4 regions of the Exiguobacterium sp. s138 genome follow, and region 1 is predicted to be linked to each of the others. Evidence: riboswitches for the same ligand, from Rfam matches in the RefSeq annotation. Region 1 holds a riboswitch; each other region holds the start of a gene.

Evidence for each region. Region 1 has a riboswitch for thiamine pyrophosphate ahead of thiD (bifunctional hydroxymethylpyrimidine kinase/phosphomethylpyrimidine kinase). Riboswitches for the same ligand answer to the same signal wherever they lie in the genome.
Region 2: it holds a riboswitch for thiamine pyrophosphate, as region 1 does, so the genes downstream of both, tenA (thiaminase II) here and thiD (bifunctional hydroxymethylpyrimidine kinase/phosphomethylpyrimidine kinase) in region 1, are expected to answer to the same signal.
Region 3: it holds a riboswitch for thiamine pyrophosphate, as region 1 does, so the genes downstream of both, KNP91_RS06420 (ECF transporter S component) here and thiD (bifunctional hydroxymethylpyrimidine kinase/phosphomethylpyrimidine kinase) in region 1, are expected to answer to the same signal.
Region 4: it holds a riboswitch for thiamine pyrophosphate, as region 1 does, so the genes downstream of both, thiT (energy-coupled thiamine transporter ThiT) here and thiD (bifunctional hydroxymethylpyrimidine kinase/phosphomethylpyrimidine kinase) in region 1, are expected to answer to the same signal.

The regions. Positions count from the first base shown of each region.
Region 1 covers NZ_JACSMW010000006.1:100,610-104,823, forward strand. The annotation lists gene KNP91_RS12660 (murein hydrolase activator EnvC family protein) at 1-14, shown strand, start outside; gene KNP91_RS12665 (murein hydrolase activator EnvC family protein) at 224-1,510, shown strand; TPP riboswitch at 1,571-1,681, shown strand; gene thiD (bifunctional hydroxymethylpyrimidine kinase/phosphomethylpyrimidine kinase) at 1,799-2,608, shown strand; gene thiM (hydroxyethylthiazole kinase) at 2,589-3,359, shown strand; gene thiE (thiamine phosphate synthase) at 3,349-3,987, shown strand; gene KNP91_RS12685 (hypothetical protein) at 4,002-4,214, shown strand, end outside.
Region 2 covers NZ_JACSMW010000001.1:283,661-287,874, reverse strand. The annotation lists gene KNP91_RS01470 (class I SAM-dependent methyltransferase) at 1-983, opposite strand, end outside; gene KNP91_RS01465 (sporulation protein) at 1,100-1,873, shown strand; gene tenA (thiaminase II) at 1,941-2,636, opposite strand; TPP riboswitch at 2,711-2,816, opposite strand; gene KNP91_RS01455 (DUF1002 domain-containing protein) at 3,008-3,889, shown strand; gene abc-f (ribosomal protection-like ABC-F family protein) at 4,168-4,214, shown strand, end outside.
Region 3 covers NZ_JACSMW010000002.1:499,764-503,977, reverse strand. The annotation lists gene KNP91_RS06430 (energy-coupling factor transporter transmembrane component T family protein) at 1-211, opposite strand, end outside; gene KNP91_RS06425 (ABC transporter ATP-binding protein) at 177-1,736, opposite strand; gene KNP91_RS06420 (ECF transporter S component) at 1,736-2,311, opposite strand; TPP riboswitch at 2,418-2,517, opposite strand; gene KNP91_RS06415 (50S ribosomal protein L25/general stress protein Ctc) at 2,609-3,286, opposite strand; gene KNP91_RS06410 (DEAD/DEAH box helicase) at 3,637-4,214, opposite strand, start outside.
Region 4 covers NZ_JACSMW010000002.1:132,006-136,219, reverse strand. The annotation lists gene KNP91_RS04475 (amino acid permease) at 1-1,297, shown strand, start outside; gene KNP91_RS04470 (thiamine diphosphokinase) at 1,365-1,973, opposite strand; gene thiT (energy-coupled thiamine transporter ThiT) at 1,973-2,533, opposite strand; TPP riboswitch at 2,597-2,703, opposite strand; gene rpe (ribulose-phosphate 3-epimerase) at 2,727-3,383, opposite strand; gene rsgA (ribosome small subunit-dependent GTPase A) at 3,385-4,214, opposite strand, start outside.

The DNA of each region.
Region 1 (4,214 bases):
TGTCGATGTTATAATTACGGAAAAAGCGATTGCTATGGCAATCGCTTTTTTTTGTGTGTCTTGATCAAAATGAAAAATGTTATATTACAAAAAAACGCTTTCACTTGAAACATAAATGAAATTTTACTGAAACTACTACGATGCTATAATCAATCTCAGACATAAATACTTTGAATTAACTACTTTTCAAATAAGAAATCATACATAAGTGAGGAAATGAGACATGTTAAAAAAATTGTTGTCAACGGTATTGTTAGGAGTGTTGCTCGTATCAACTGCGCCGACTTCTGGTCATGCTGCAACGATTAAAGAAAAGAAATCTCAAAATGCGACAGAACAGCGTCGATTGGAAAAAGCCATTAAAAAGCAAGAAGCCAAAATATCGGCGGAACAACGCGAAATCAATAAAATTGATGCAGCGATTAATGAAAATATTTTCCGGATTTCCGAAAAAAATAAGCAGATTAAACAACTAAACCTTCAGATTGAAGATCTGGAAGCGGAAATCGTCCGCTATGAAATCATGCTCACACGTCAAGAAGAGTTGCTCGGAGACCGGTTACGTGTACTTCAAGAAAACGACGGTAATTCGATCAAATGGGAAGAAGTCATTTTTGGTTCGAAAGACCTGGGGGATTTATTCAGCCGTGTCATGGCTGGTAAAAAAATCGCCGAACAAGATGATAAAATGATTTCTGCTTATTTGGAAACACAGGAAAAGCTGGCGGAAATGAAAAAGAACCTCATCACTAAAAAAGAAGAGCGTGTTCAAGAAAAAAAATCATTGCTCATTCAAAAGAAACAATTAAAACAACAGATGAAAGAACGGAGCGCGACCCTGAATAAATTACGTAAAGGGAAAACAAAGTTCACGACTAAACTGTTAAATGCAAAAGAATTACAAGCGACTTTAGAGGCTCAAGAAAGAGCGATTGCGGCAGCAAAAGCAGCAGCGAAAGCAGCAGCAGAAAAAGCGGCGGCCGAAAAGGCAGCAGCGGAAAAAGCAGCAAAAGCAGCAAAAGAAGCAGCAAAATCAAAGCCTGAATCAAGTGAATCAACGGTTGTTCCGACTCCTGTCAGCAGTGGACCGACCGGATCGGCGAAGTTTGTTCGTCCGGCTTCGGGTGGTGTCTCACAAGGATTCGGACCGGCCAGTGGAGCGAACGGTTATACTTTCCATAACGGTGTCGATTTCAGCGGACCTGTCGGATCGCCAATTCGTGCGGCGGCTTCCGGAACAGTCATTACGGCCGGAAGCGGCGGACCTTACGGGAATCACGTCATGATTTCCCATTTCCTTGACGGTCAAGTGTATACAACGGTGTACGGTCATATGAATTCGTTATCGGTTTCAGCAGGTCAAACGGTCACTCAAGGTCAAAGGCTTGGTACTCTTGGGAGTACGGGTAATTCGACAGGACCGCATTTGCACTTTGAACTGCATATTGGTGGATATCAATATAGCGCGTCAGGACCTGCTAACACGGTTAATCCACTTGGATACTTGTAAAAACGAGCTTCGGCTCGTTTTTTTGATGGTGCTGTGATACAGTGAAAAAGAATTTAAATTACGAGCAACTAGGGGAGCTGGAGGAGTCCGGCTGAGAGGAAAACCATTCTGTTTTCGACCCTGTCACCTGAACTGGATAATACCAGCGTAGGAAAGTTGAGATCGAAGACATGATTACTTTAACCGGTGAACCTGGTTATTCATGGCGTCGTCTGCTTTTTTACAGCGGACGGCGCTTTTTGTTGTCCGTTTTCTCCTTATTTGCTCACGGGAAAGTGAGGAATTGGAATGAAACACGTATTAACGATCGCCGGATCCGACTCCGGTGGCGGAGCGGGAATTCAGGCGGATTTAAAAACATTTTCAGCACTTGGTGTATATGGCATGAGTGTCATCACGGCGATTACGGCACAAAATACATTGGGTGTTCAAGCGGTTGAAGACGTCTCTCCCGAACTTGTGGAGGCACAGTTAACCTCGATTTTTTCAGATATCCGTGTCGATGCCGTCAAGATTGGAATGGTTTCTAATCAGGAAACGATTCAAGTGATTGCCCGACAACTGGAAAAGTATCCTCTGCCGATTGTTCTTGATCCGGTCATGGTCGCAAAAGGTGGCCATGCTTTGTTACAACCGAATGCGGAACAGGCATTGCTCGAACAGCTGTTACCACTTGCGACCCTTGTGACACCGAATATTCCTGAAATCGAGCGGATGATCGGTGGAACCGTCCATTCACTTGCTGATATGAAGCAAGCAGCGGTCAAGCTGATTGAACGACAAACAGGAGCTGTGTTGCTCAAGGGCGGGCATTTGGAAGGGCAAGACGCCACTGATCTTTTATATACGGACGAACGGTATGTTGTCTTTGAACAAGAACGGATTGAGTCCCGTCATACGCACGGGACAGGCTGTACGTTGTCCGCTGCTATCGCTGCCAACCTGGCTCTTGGTCATTCACTGGAAGACAGCGTCCGTTATGCGAAACGTTATGTGACCGAAGCGATTCGTCACGGTTTTGCTCTTGGACACGGAATTGGACCGACACATCATTTTCATGAACTTTGGAGGGATACACATGCTACGACGCATCCATGATAAAAAACCATTAATTCATCATTTAACGAATACCGTCACGATCAATGATTGTGCTAATATGACACTTGCGCTTGGAGGATCTCCTGTCATGGCAGAGGACCTGCTCGAAGTCGAAGAGATGGTTGGTCTTTCAGACGCCGTCGTGATTAATACAGGAACCATCAATCCGGACATGCGCAAAGCACAGCTGCTAGCAGGGAAAACGGCTAACCGGCTGGGGAAACCGGTCATTTTGGATCCGGTGGGCGCGGGAGCCACGACATTAAGAACGGATTTTATGAAACAACTGATGGAGGAAATCACCTTTACGGTCATCAAAGGAAATGCTTCGGAAATTAAAACGTTGCTTGGACAGGCTGCTCGAACGAAAGGGGTCGATGTGGCGGAAGGAGAATCACTCGATCTTCAAAGTGTTCACGCCTTCGCTTCCCAGACGAAACAAGTCATCGTCGTCACCGGACCCGTTGATTTTGTGACAGATGGAGTCCGTCAACATCATTTGGACGTCGGAACAAAACGACTCGGCCAAGTGACGGGAACAGGATGTATGACCGCTTCCTTGATTGCGACTTTTTTGGGAGCAGGATACGATCATTTCGACGCAGCTGTATTTGGGACGTACGCCATGGGAAAAGCAGGGGAAACGGCCGGAAATCGTCCTGGTATCGGCAGTTTTCGGACCGGATTGTTTGATGCGGTCAGTCTGATGACAGAGGAAAGTTTGCCGGAGGTGCAGATGAATGGACAGTGAATACTTGATTTATGCAGTGACGGATAGACGTCTGCACCCGCATCTTCCCTTGGAGGATGCTGTCGAAGCAACGATTAAGGGCGGTGCAACGATTGTTCAATTACGGGAAAAAGAGATGTCGGGTAAGAATTTTCTCGAATCAGCCGTTGTACTGAAGGATCTGACTGCCAGTTATAATATTCCGTTGATTATCAATGACCGGATCGATATCGCTTTATTAGTCGAAGCGGGCCTGCATATCGGTCAAGATGATATTCCTTTAACGGAAGCACGTCGATTGTTACCGACGGCGACGATCGGTGTTTCCGTTTCAACGGTCGAACAGGCTGTGGCAGCAGAGCAGGACGGTGCAGATTATTTAGGAGTCGGGTCACTTTTTCCGACGGCGACGAAACAAGATGCGACATTCATGTCACGTGTGACATTAGAGCAAATCAGGAAAGCCGTTCGCATCCCGTTAGTAGGCATCGGTGGAATTAGCGAAACAAATGTATCGTTACTTGATTCTCTCGTAGATGGATATGCCGTGGTGTCCGCTTTGTTTGCCAATCCGGAAATTGAACGAACGACGAAAAAGTTTAAACAGACCGTCGAACAAGTGCGTCAGAGCGTTTCAGACAGGGTATAATCCTTCTAGAGGTGATGGTCGTGAAATGGCAGTCTGTTCGATTTCGAGGACGATGGATTCGATATAAAATCGAACCGCAAATCATTCGAGTCGAAAATCGCGGGAAATATCATTTAGGGGCAGCTCTATTTCCTTTCCCGAATCGTTATTCCTATCAACTGGCGGTCTTATTAAAGAATAAATACCAGCAACAGTATAAACGTTCCTTACTCATTCAAACGAGTTCC
Region 2 (4,214 bases), on a different contig from region 1:
TATCCGACAAGTGTCAATAACTCGGCCCGAATCGAATCCGTCGCGAGTGAAGCAAACTTTTCTTGAATCAACCCATGTTGCAGCATGACGTCAAGCGGTGAACAATCCAGTTGACGGTTTAATTCCTTTTGGCAACACGGAACGCTGAGAATCACTGATGCGTTCCAATCAACGGCACGGGCAAGTGCGACATCGGTCGCGACGTCACAGGCATGTAACGTCACCATCAAGTCAACTTCTGTGTCCTGGTCGTAATCGTGGACATCACCGACACGGAAGGACAAATCATCATACCCTAAATCAGCAGCGATCGCCGCACAGTCCTCAATGACTTCTTTTTTTAGATCAAGACCGGTGACATTTAAATCAAAACCTTTGACGATCTTCAAGTAATGATAAAGAGCAAACGTCAGATACGATTTCCCGCATCCAAAATCTAAAATCCGTAATGTACGTCCTTTCGGCAATACGGCGATACTGTCTTCGACAAATTCCAGAAAACGATTGATTTGTTTGAATTTGTCGTATTTTTGGCGTTTGACCTGTCCTTCTTCCGTCATGACACCTAAACGGATTAAAAAAGGCACCGGTACACCATCTTCTAACAAGTGACTTTTCTTGCGGTTATGCGACAACTCTGCCTGAATCGTTTCTTTGACGGTCGTTTTAATGGAGACTTTCATTTTCTTCGAGAGTTGAAACTGGACTTCTTCCGTTTCGAACCGGAATAAAAATTGACGGAATTCGTCAAAGAATTGGTCCATTCTTACAATAAATTCTTCTATACTTAAATTCTCATGCTTAATGATCCGTTCATGTTGAAACTCTAACTGGATTGCATACGTATCTCTAAGTAGAATCGGTTTTACCTTGATTCGGCGGAGATCATTTGATTTCAGACGCGGAGCGCTGATTGTCGCGTGTATGAGTGAAGTCGCCTGCAGTTTTTCCGTGAGCAAGTCATTTAATTGATGTAGTTCCAAGTATCGTCCCGTCCTTTTTTGTTTGGTCTTTCGAAACTGTAGCAAATTCATCCGTGTTCGACAAGCAAGTCAGCTTTCTTTTCAGTCGTCATACTTAATTTAAGGAGGAACACAACATGTTTAAAAAAATCCTTTCCCAAATCGGTATCGGTGCCGCAACGGTCGACACGCGCCTCGAGCAAGAACACTGTGAACCCGGCGGTACGATTCAAGGAGTCGTCCATATCAAAGGCGGTAACGTCGATCAGGAAATCGCACGGATTTATCTCGCCTTCAACACCCAGTACAAACAGGAAGTTGGGGACAGCAAGACATTCACGACATTCACACTGGATCGGTTTGTGTTAAATGAAGCACCGTTTACCATCGAAGCCGGTGTCGAACGCGAAATTCCGTTCACGCTGCAGGTTCCTTTTAATACACCACTCTCCGTCAGTCAATCGAAATCCTGGATTGAGACCGGTCTTGATATCGCGCAAGCGGTCGATCCGTCCGATCATGATGCGGTCGTCGTCAAGGCAAACGACTATCAATCCGTCATTCTGGAAGCGATGGAAGATCTCGGATTCCGCTTGAAAAAAGCAGATACAGAAAAATTACCGGGCCGCTTCCGAAAAGATTTACCGATCGCGCAGGAACTCGAATATTCTGCCCGCGGTACGCATTATGCGCATAAACTGGATGAAATCGAAGTCATCTTGCTGCAGGACCGGTCCGGAATCGATATCGTTCTTCAAATCGACCGTCGTGCCCACAGCCTCGGCTCTTTGTTCAGCGAAATGGCGGGTACGGACGAAACGATGACGAAACTTTCATTATCCAATCAGGAGTTAACCAATCCGTCGCTGGTGAAACAACGCCTCGCAGATTTGATTGAACACCACAGCTGATTGATCTTTTCTATATAAAACACCGGATCCGCCAACAAGCGAATCCGGTGTTTTACGTTGTCTCGTCTTATTTCAATGATGTCGCTGTAATAATCTGTGCCAGGCTTTTTTCAAATGTCTCTTCCGTCCAGCCCATTTCCCAAAACATCAATTCGTAATAACAGCTTCTGACGAAATGCTGCTTCATCCGGGTGCGTTCTTGATCACTTGCTTGCGCTGCCAGCTCATTCAAACGCTCGATCTGCTCAAAGACTACCCGCTCGAACCAGTCCGAACTGTATGTCGCAATCCATTGTTGATAAATCGGTGAAGCCGGTACAGCGGTCTGTAACTGTTGTCCGATTTCATAATAGAGCCAGTAACACGGTAAGATGGCAGCAATCGTCTCTCCGAGCGTCCCTTCGCTCGCATGGTGCATATGTGAAATATAGGCGTATGCGGTCGGGGCCGGCTCGAACCGGGCTAATGTTTCGTCCGAAATCCCAAGCGGTTCAAAAAACGACTGGTGCAGACTCAGTTCTGCGGCATAGGTCGATGTCGCATGTTCCGCGAGCTCTGCAATCGTCACGAAATCCTGTGCCTTGGACGCGGCACGGGCCTGAATTTTCGCGAAATGTTTTAAGTAATAGGCGTCTTGGAGTACGTAATGTCGGAATTTCTTTTCCGGCAATGTCCCGTCTGCAAGACCGGTCACGAACGGATGCGTAAAACTGCTGTCCCAATACTGTCCTGCCGCTTGCCGGATTTCTTCACTGAATTTCATATTTCTTCCCCCTTTTGTCATCAAAAAAACGCCACACCTGATGTCAGGTATGACGTGAAAAGACCAGAAAAAGAGGATCTGTCACGCCACTTCCCTCCGTAAGTCCAAACTTAATCAGGTTCAAAGGGTCCGCACGTCTCCGTCGTCTCAGTCAGCCTACTGACTCCCCTAGTGGTCGCTATTTGATTTGTTTTAAGTGTAACATGATTTCATTCAATTCTGAACCTGCTCCCCTTCTTTCCATTGTTTTTCTGTACAATGAACATGACGGAAGGTCGATGTCGGCTCGTCCTTGAGACCGATTCTCTTCCGTCACCGGTCGATTAGACTGAAATTAGTACCTGATACTTAACTTACGGAGGAATCTGACAATGAATAAAACCATCACATGGACTGCTTCGGCATTACTTGCCACGACGTTATTACTGCCTACTGCTGCATCTGCCGAGCAGGTCGTCGACAAAACGATCATCACACTCGGAGAATCACTCGGAGCAAAGGATAAAGCATGGGTCTTGTCCCGCCTCAATGCACCGGAAGGTATCACCCCGATCATCGCGACATCTGCCGATGAGGAAAAATATCTCGGGAAAAACATTCCCCAGTCCCAGCGCGGCGGCAATATGTATTCCTCCGCCAAGATCGAATTGGCTGAAAAAGGCGACGGTCTGTCCGTCGCAACCGAAAATATCACATGGGTCACAAAAGACATGTATTTGAATGCGCTGGTCACGGCCGGTGTGACCGATGCCGACATTACGATTACTTCCCCTTATAAAGTAACCGGTACATCTGCCTTGACTGGTATCATGAAAGCCTATGATCAAACGTCAAGTGAGACCGGTATCAAACTGACGGATGAACGGAAAGATTTAGCCCAACAAGAATTATCGGTCACATCAGATGTCGGAAAAACCGTCGGGACGGATAAAGTCGCCGACTTGATGAACGAAATCAAAGCCGAAATCGCGAAGCAAAAACCGGAGACGAAAGTCGAAATCGAGAATGTCATCGTCCAAGTCATTCAAAACAATAATATCAATCTGTCCGATGCCCAAATGGAGCGCTTGACCGGTCTGTTTAACCAAATGGAAAAAGCTGATCTTAACTGGGGACAGATTGAGACGGGACTGAAGGATGCCGGACAAAACATCCAGTCCTTTGCGACATCGGAAGAAACAAAAGGATTTTTTGCCAAACTGTTTGACGGTTTAAGTGCCTTCTTTAATTCCATCGCCGGTTTATTTAAATAATCTGCTCTTCCTTTCATTCCCGGTGGCATGGTAAAATAGAGTCATCGAATGAGAAAAGGTGGTGTGGAAAGATGGGTTTTGCTGCGTGTAAGCATTGGTTGATGGAACAACTGTATCTGTTGCGCGCGATTTTTCATGGAATGGCGTTCTAAGGGACTAGTCTGTCCTTTTTTGAAGAACTCTATACTTGAAAAATAAAGCAAAGCGCATCTTCCACTGGTGAAGGAGAGTGCTGTTTGCGCTCTCCTTTTTTTGATGCGTCAGAGAGGAAAATTCATATGATGATCTGCGACATCCAACACCTGTCCAAACAATTCGGAGGCGA
Region 3 (4,214 bases), on a different contig from region 1:
TCAGCAAAAATAATACCGTATACGGCACAAGACGGAAGACCAGCGTGGACAGCTTCCATCCGGAACAGGCTACACCGACGGCTGCAAACAGAAGCAAGGCGACTGTCACCGGCAGACGTGACGTCGTAATCAGCAACAGCATGACATACACCAGTGTTCCGAGCTTCACGGCGGGATTAAGGCGTGCGAGCAGCGAATTGTTTTCCTGCACGGTGTTTCACCTCCTCGAGTTGCTGATAGCGTACCGATACCGGGCGGATCAACTGGTTATGCTCAAGCAATGATTCGTTCCGGAACAATTCATCCGGTGCCCCGTCAAATTGAATGTGCTTCTCGCCGATGACGACAACGCGGTCGGCGTAACGGTAGACCAGCTCCATGTCGTGCGTCACCATGATCAGCGTAGTTCCCGCTTCCCGGGCTTGGTGTAACACATCGAGAATCTGAGCGGTCGTCTCAGCATCTTGTCCGAAGGTCGGTTCATCGAGTAACAGGACAGCTTTTCGTTCCAGCAACATCGTCGCGACACTTAAGCGTCTTTTTTGCCCGAGACTGAGTGCAAGCGGGGACTGAGCGGCGACATCCTCCAAACGGTAGTGTTGCAGGGCGTCAGCTACTTGACTTCGTGCCGTTGACGGAGAGCTGATGGCCAGTTCATCGGCGACCGTCTGTTTCAGAAATTGAAACTCCGGTTGCTGAAAGACGAAACCAACTTGCCGGTAAAACGTCCGGTCCCGCCATTTTTTCAAAGGTGTCTGAAACAGCTTGATCGTCCCGCTTTGCGCCGGCAACAGTTTTGCCAGCGTCTCAAGCAGGGTGCTTTTACCGGCAGCGTTGCGTCCGACGAGCATGATCCATTCTCCGGCGGACGCGGTCAGCGAAATCCGGTCGAGAATCACCCGTTTGCCATGCGTGATCGTCACATCGGTCAAATCAAACGTCGTTTCGTTTGCCACCGGACGTCTTGCGACGGGCGGGTTATTCAGAAACCGCGCTGTTGCGACCGTCAGCGGAATCGTCTCGAGTGTATAAGGATAGAGCAATGGCGACATGATACCGTGCCGGATCAGTTCCTCCCGTTTCTCTTCGAAGACTTCAAGCGGGGAACCGTCAAGCCTCAGCTGTCCTTCCCGAAAGACCAACACACGGTCAGCAAACGTCACACATTCTTCCAGTTGATGTTCGATCAACACCAGTGTCACGTTCGGATTGTGATGCAATTCTTCAATCAGCTCCATCATCAATCGGCGGCCGTGCGGATCGAGTTGCGCCGTCGGTTCATCGAGTAACAGGATGTCCGGTTCGAGTGCCAACACACAGGCCAAAGCAAGCCGTTGTTTCATCCCGCCGGACAGTCCGGCAATTTGCGTCGTCAAGGCGAGGTCGAGTCCAACCCGTTTCAACACCGTTCTGATTCGTTCTTCCATTTCATCGCGGGGAATACTCCGGTTTTCCAGACTGAAGGCGATTTCCGCCCCGACCGTCTGCATGCAAAACTGATCGTCCGGCTGTTGAAACAGCATGCCGACGGTTCCGTCTGCGCGCCATTCACCGGTGACTTCCGCCTCAATCGTTTCCGGCATCAGACCGGCAAGCGTATGCAAGAAGGTCGTTTTGCCGCTGCCGCTCGGACCAATCAATAAGGTCGTCTCTCCTTGCCGGAGCGACACGGTCAAGTCGTTTAAAACATCTCGGTCTTGATCCGGATAGCGGACGGTCAGATTCCGGCACCACATCAGGCAGCCCGCCGTTTCTGTTGTCGTCCGACGGCGTAACCGTTCAGCGTTCCCGTCTTGACGAGTGAGTCGACGATGATTTTCGCGAGCAATCCGCCAAGTAATGCCCCACTGACCAGTTGCAGGGAAAACGTCAATAGCAGTGTCGTCGTCGTATAGTAGGCGAACCCATTGACGACCAGACTATAGACCATACTTCCGACAGCCGCAAACATGCCCGACAGCATCAAGGTGAAGGTGTTGAAGTTCCGGTAGCCGACTAACAGAAAAGCAACCTCAGCGCCAATGCCTTGCGCAAGTCCAATCAATAAAGCCGATAAACCGAAGTGACTCCCTGTAAACAACTCGACGGCAGCAGCGACGACTTCTGCAATCAATGCCGCGCCTGGTTTTTGAATGATGTAGGCGACAAGGGGACTGGCGATGACCCAGATGCCGAACATCCAGTTTGCTCCGACCGGTCCAAAGATGGCCGAGATCGGCAACCATAACGTCGACCATCCTAAGTAGAGGACACCACAAGCTACGGCGAGCATCATCATGACGATGATTTCTTTCATTTTCCAACTGTTCATAATCACTTCTCCTTTGAATGCACACCCACAAAGAAACCACAAAAAAAGACCGCCCTCTATGAAAAGAGAGCGGTCGTGTAACCTGCAAGATGCAGAAAAAGAGCACGAGGATTCCGCTCCACTTTCCTACGCTAGTATGAACTAGATCAGGTTCAAAGGGTCCGAAGTAAATCGTCTCAGCCGAGCGGGCTCCCCTAGTGGATGTGTCAATGATGTGTACCTTCTTCACTGTACGGCTGTCGCCGCGACTTGTCAATATGCATAAAAAAACCTCCCACGAGGGGAGGGGAGAAAAGATTACTCTTTATCTTCTTTGTTTTCTTCAGCTTGCTCTTCAGAAGTTTGTTCTGAATCGTCTGTCGCTGTATCCGCATCAGCTGCTTGTGCCTCAGCTTCTGCTTCTTCGATTTCTTCAAGTTCAGCTTCAAGTGTCGATTCAACGACCGCTGCAACTTGGATGTCACCTTCTGTGACGACACGGAAATCTTTTTCTTCCGGAAGATCAGCGACTGTAATCGAATCTCCGATTGCAAGTTCCGTTACATCCACTTCGATGCGTTCCGGTAATTTATCTGGTGTTGCGGCAACTGTTACTTTAAAGAGTGTTTGTGAAAGGAATCCGCCAAGTTTCGCGCCAGCTGCTTCGCCGACCAGGACGATATCCGTTTCGACTTCTGTTTCTTCATCCATTTTAACAGCGATGAATTCAACGTGTTTGATTGTTGGTGTAAAGATGTCCATATCGAGTTTGTTGATCAATGTGTTGACCTTTTTACCGCCGATTTGAAGAGCAACCAAGACGTTTTCGCCGTGATCACGGACAACTTTGACCAATTCTTTTTCGTCGAATGAAATCGGTGTGCTTTCCACTTTGTAGCCATACACGACACCAAGAGCTTTTCCTTCATGACGTAATTGCTTTCTAAGTGAGCGCGGGCGTACTTCGCGTTCTTCTACTTTTAATGTTACTGACATGTTCATTTCCCCCTTGAATTTGGTATAGCCCTCAAAAGGTAATGAATGTAGGAGTGGAACAATAGGTTCCAACAGAAATTCATGCGCTAAATGCTAGTTCAACTGGATTTCATTCAGAAATGAAAAACGAAGTGAGTAAGTAGCATTTCTCTCCCAGGTCATTACGCTGATATTGAGAAACAATAATTGAAAAGCGACCGTGTTGTACGGTGCTAATGTAGATATACCCCTATCTTTCAAAAGTTAAAACCTTTTTTTCTGAATTTGATTGTCGAAAGACCTTCAAACCTGTTGATAGACAACGGATTGAAGGTCCTTCATTTTTTTAAGATTTTCTTTGATTTGTGTGGTTACTCACCTGCTGAATCGATAAAAGCGGGGGAATCGAGCAGACGGACGAGTTCACGAATCGTTAAAATATCCGGCTTCTGATCCGATAAGACGGCATCAATCATCGTCGCTTTGCGATCTTGTAATTCCGCCATCTTTTCCTCGATCGTTCCGGTCATCAACAGCTTGATCACTTCGACCGGTGACTGCTGTCCCAATCGATGAGCCCGGTCAGCCGCTTGTTGCTCGACGGCCGGATTCCACCAACTGTCGTACAAAATGACGGTATCTGCCGTCGCCAGATTCAGACCGGTCCCGCCGGCCTTCAAGGAAATCAGGAAGAGATCAACTTCACCGGCATTAAACCTTTCACACAGTGCGACCCGGTCCTCAACCGGTGTCTCACCCGTCAGCAGAAAGTGGGCACGTTGTCGTGCTGCCAGTCGTTCCCGAATCCGGGCCAGCATCTTCGTATACTGGGAAAAAATCAGGATCCGGTGTCCGGCGGCTAATTTTTCTTCAATTAACGTCAGCAGACGTTCGAGTTTTGTGGATTCGCCTGTATAATCTTCGACAAACAGCGCCGGATCACAGCAAA
Region 4 (4,214 bases), on a different contig from region 1:
AGGACCACTCGGGGCGGTCCTCAGTTACATCGTGGGTGGGACCATTATGTATCTGACAATGTTATGTTTAGGAGAGATGGCTGTCCATATGCCGGTTTCCGGATCATTTCAAACGTATACGACACGTTTCATCGGACCGGGTATCGGATTTGCCGTCGGCTGGATTTACTGGCTCGGATGGGCCGTGACGGTGGCACTTGAAATTACGGCAGCCGGAAGTCTGATGGATCGGTGGTTTCCGAACACCCCTATCGTCATCTGGTGTGCCATCTTCACCGTCATTTTATTCGGACTTAACGCCGTATCTGCCAAAGCCTTTGGGGAGGCTGAATTCTGGTTCTCGAGCCTGAAAGTCCTGGCCATTCTATTTTTCATTGCGCTCGGGGGAGCAGCTTGGTTTGGCTGGATCGACATGACTGCAGAACGCCCGGAAAGTTTATTCGCCAACTTTACTTCAAACGGATTGTTCCCGAACGGTGCGCTCGGAGTCTTGACGACGATGATCGCCGTCAACTTCGCGTTCCAGGGGACGGAATTGATCGGGGTTGCAGCCGGAGAGTCGAACGATCCCGAAAAATCGATTCCGAAAGCGATCCGCAATACGGTTTGGCGGACGTTCATCTTTTTTGTTCTTTCGATTACAATCGTCGGCGCCTTAATTCCTTATGAAACAGCTGGCGGTATCAGCAGTCCGTTCATCATGGTCTTTGATGCGATTGGGATTCCATACGCGGCCGATTTGATGAACATCGTCGTTCTGACTGCCTTACTGTCGGTCGGGAACTCAGGATTATACGCTGCTACCCGGATGTTATGGTCGATGTCTCAAGAAGGTATGATCTCGAAAAAACTTGCCATCGTCAACTCTCGTGGTGTACCGATGCGGGCGTTATGCTTTACGATGCTGTTTGCGATGTTATCGCTTCTGACCGCCTTTTTCGCGGAAGATACCGTCTTCATCTGGTTGTTGTCACTAGCAGGACTCGGGGCACAAGTCGGTTGGATTTCAATTTCCGCTTCACAAATTGCGTTTCGCCGTCAATTCATCAAAGACGGGCATTCAGTCAGTGAATTGAAATTCAAGACACCGTTCTTCCCGGTCTTGCCGATCATCTCGTTCTCGTTAAACATGCTCGTATTGATCAGCTTGGCGTTTCAGGCAGATCAACGGATTGCACTGTATATCGGTGTTCCGTTCTTCCTCTTGACATGGGGTTGTTACCATCTGTTTGTTAAAGGAAAACATATTGCAGCTCAAACCGAGCGTCAGGCAGCCAGTTCCACATTAGAATCTTGAACTGCCTCCACCTACAGAGTCATAAAAAAACGCGTGCTCGTTAGGTAAGCCTAACGAGCACGCGTTTTTACTGATCTGACAAACTCCGTAATGCGATGACTTCACCGGTATGCACCGTCACGTTCGCCACTCCGTGCTGTGTCCATTCATTGCTGACGGTCAATGATCCGCCGACCGGCACGTCATGATTCGTCAACGGATACTTGACCCCGCGGAGGGTCAGACGTGTCGGAACGAGCGGGATGAAAGAGAGATAGTGAAATCCATCTGCCTCGATCTCATACGTCCCCGGCTGTAAGAAACGAACCTCTTCCCGCTTCGTCATCAAGCGAACTGCCGGAAATTGTTTTAGCAAATAGACGTTTTGAAGCGTCATATCAAGTCGTCCTCCGGTCGCACCGAATATGAACACTTCTGTTGCTTCATACTGTTGACTGACATGGCGTAAAGCCAGTTCCAAGTCGGTCTCATCCTTTTCAGCCGGGTGGATGATCGCTCCTTCCGGTTTGTATCCGAGCGAATCAAAGTCACCAATCGCCAAGTCAAAAGCGAGACCTTGCTGTGCCAATTCGGTGACACCTCCGTCAACGGCGATGACAACCGTCTTCTCATCCAGAAACGGTTTCAGGGACGGGATGTCTTCTGTCGGACCGGCCGCTACAATCACGACCCGCATCAGACACCTCGTGCCGAGTAACGAAGAAGTCGGGGCGCTGTCGTAAACAGAAGTCCTGCGACAATACCACATAATAGGTACGATGGAACCATATACGTCGCGTTATAGATCAACGAGTACGGAACGACCGGACCTTCCGCATATTCAGCGAAGAAGACGATTCCGCTGATGACGTGACAGACATAACGTAAACCTGCACCAAGCAATGTCGCGCCTAGTACAATTGCCATCAAACGGCCATTCTTCCCGGTTGCTGCTGCTTTTTTGACTTGCCGTGCGAATAGTCCGCTCAGTCCGACGACTCCAAACGCAATCGTATAATCGAGTAACGGCTGAACGACTGTCAGAATTTGCGGAGCGAACATCAGTTGAATCGTTCCGACGAGCGCTCCCGTCACGACCCCACCGATGACACCATGACGAAAGGCCATGACGAAGATTGGCAGCATCGCCAAACTGACCGAACCCCCTTGCGGCATTTTAAACGGGATTAATAAATCGAACACCACACCAAGACTTGCAAAGATTGCAATTTCCATTAACATTTGTAGCCGTTTCATCCTTTTTTCCTCCTAAAAATAAAATCGCAGGACGGCAAAAAGGCAGTACGACGAACGCCGTACTGCCTGCGTGCGCCACATCCCTACGTCCGTCTGAACGGAACAGGTTCGAAGGGTTAAAGTCCAATCACTTCTCTCAGCCGCTTGACGCGACACCCCTTGCGGTCTTCATTCAATTTTGATTCTGCTCTTATTATACGTGAGCGGCATTCCGAATACTAGTGATTGCTTCTGAATAATCCGGTGCATTGTAGATGGCGGAACCTGCAACAAGTACGTTTGCCCCATTCTCAATACATAATTTCGCTGTTTCCGCATTGACTCCGCCATCGATTTCAATCTCAAACGATAGATCGTGTTCCGCTTTCATTGCAGCCAGTTGATTTAATTTCTTCATGACACCCGGAATGAACGCTTGTCCGCCGAATCCCGGATTGACTGTCATCAATAAGACCATGTCCACATCCTCGAGCACGTGTTCGATCGTCGACAGCGGCGTATGCGGATTGAGCACGACACCCGCTTTCGCACCGGCTGCTTTGATCTGTTGCAGGACACGGTGGACGTGATTCGTCGCCTCGACGTGGAACGTCACGATATCAGCCCCTGCTGCAACGAAGGCTTCGACAAAGTTTTCCGGACGATCAATCATGAGATGGACGTCGAGAACCATATCTGTTTTTTGACGTAAACTGCTTAAGACAGGAAGTCCGAATGAGATGTTCGGAACAAATTGACCGTCCATGACATCGAAATGGATATAATCGGCACCTGCTGCTTCTACGGCTTTGACATCCCGCTCTAAATTTGCAAAATCTGCTGATAAGATTGATGGTGCGATTTTAATCATGTTAATACCTCCGTGTCCGATTCTTGATTTCCTCTACAAACATACCATAATTCGTATACCGGGAAGCCATGATTTCCTGGGCCTCGACGGCTTGTTTAACGGCACAACCAGGCTCATTCAAATGCAGACAGCCACGGTACTTACATTCGTCCTGTAAAGCAACAAATTCAGGGAAACACCACCGTAACTCCTCGAGTTCCATTTCATGCGGAAAATCAAGATTCGAGAATCCCGGGGTATCTGCAATCAGTCCTTCGCCAAGCGGGATCAATGTCACATGACGTGTCGTATGGCGTCCACGACCAAGCGCCTTCGAAATATGACTCGTTTCCAGTGCCAACGAAGGTTCCAAGGCATTCAACAACGAACTTTTCCCTACACCGGATTGTCCGGCCAGGACACTCGTTTTATCTTTTAACAACGGACGGACGGATTCGACTCCGGCCAATGTCTCACTTGACGTTTCGATGACGTGATATCCAATGGTCCGGTAAGCGGCAATTGCTTCCAATACCCCTTGTTCGGCTTCACCTTGTAACAAGTCCATCTTCGTCAAGATGATGATCGGTTGAATTTCCTTTGCTTCAATCAACACTAAAAACCGGTCCAGCAGATGGGCAGAAAAATCAGGTTCTGCTGCCGATACGACCAACAATGCTTGATCGATATTGGCAACCGGCGGGCGGACCAGGAAATTTTGACGGTCCTTTACTTCCAGGATATATCCGGTCTCACTTTCGATGTGTAACACGACCTCATCGCCGACGACAGGGCTGATGCCCCGTTTTCTGAAATTACCGCGTGCCCGTGAACGGATTTCACCTTGAGGCG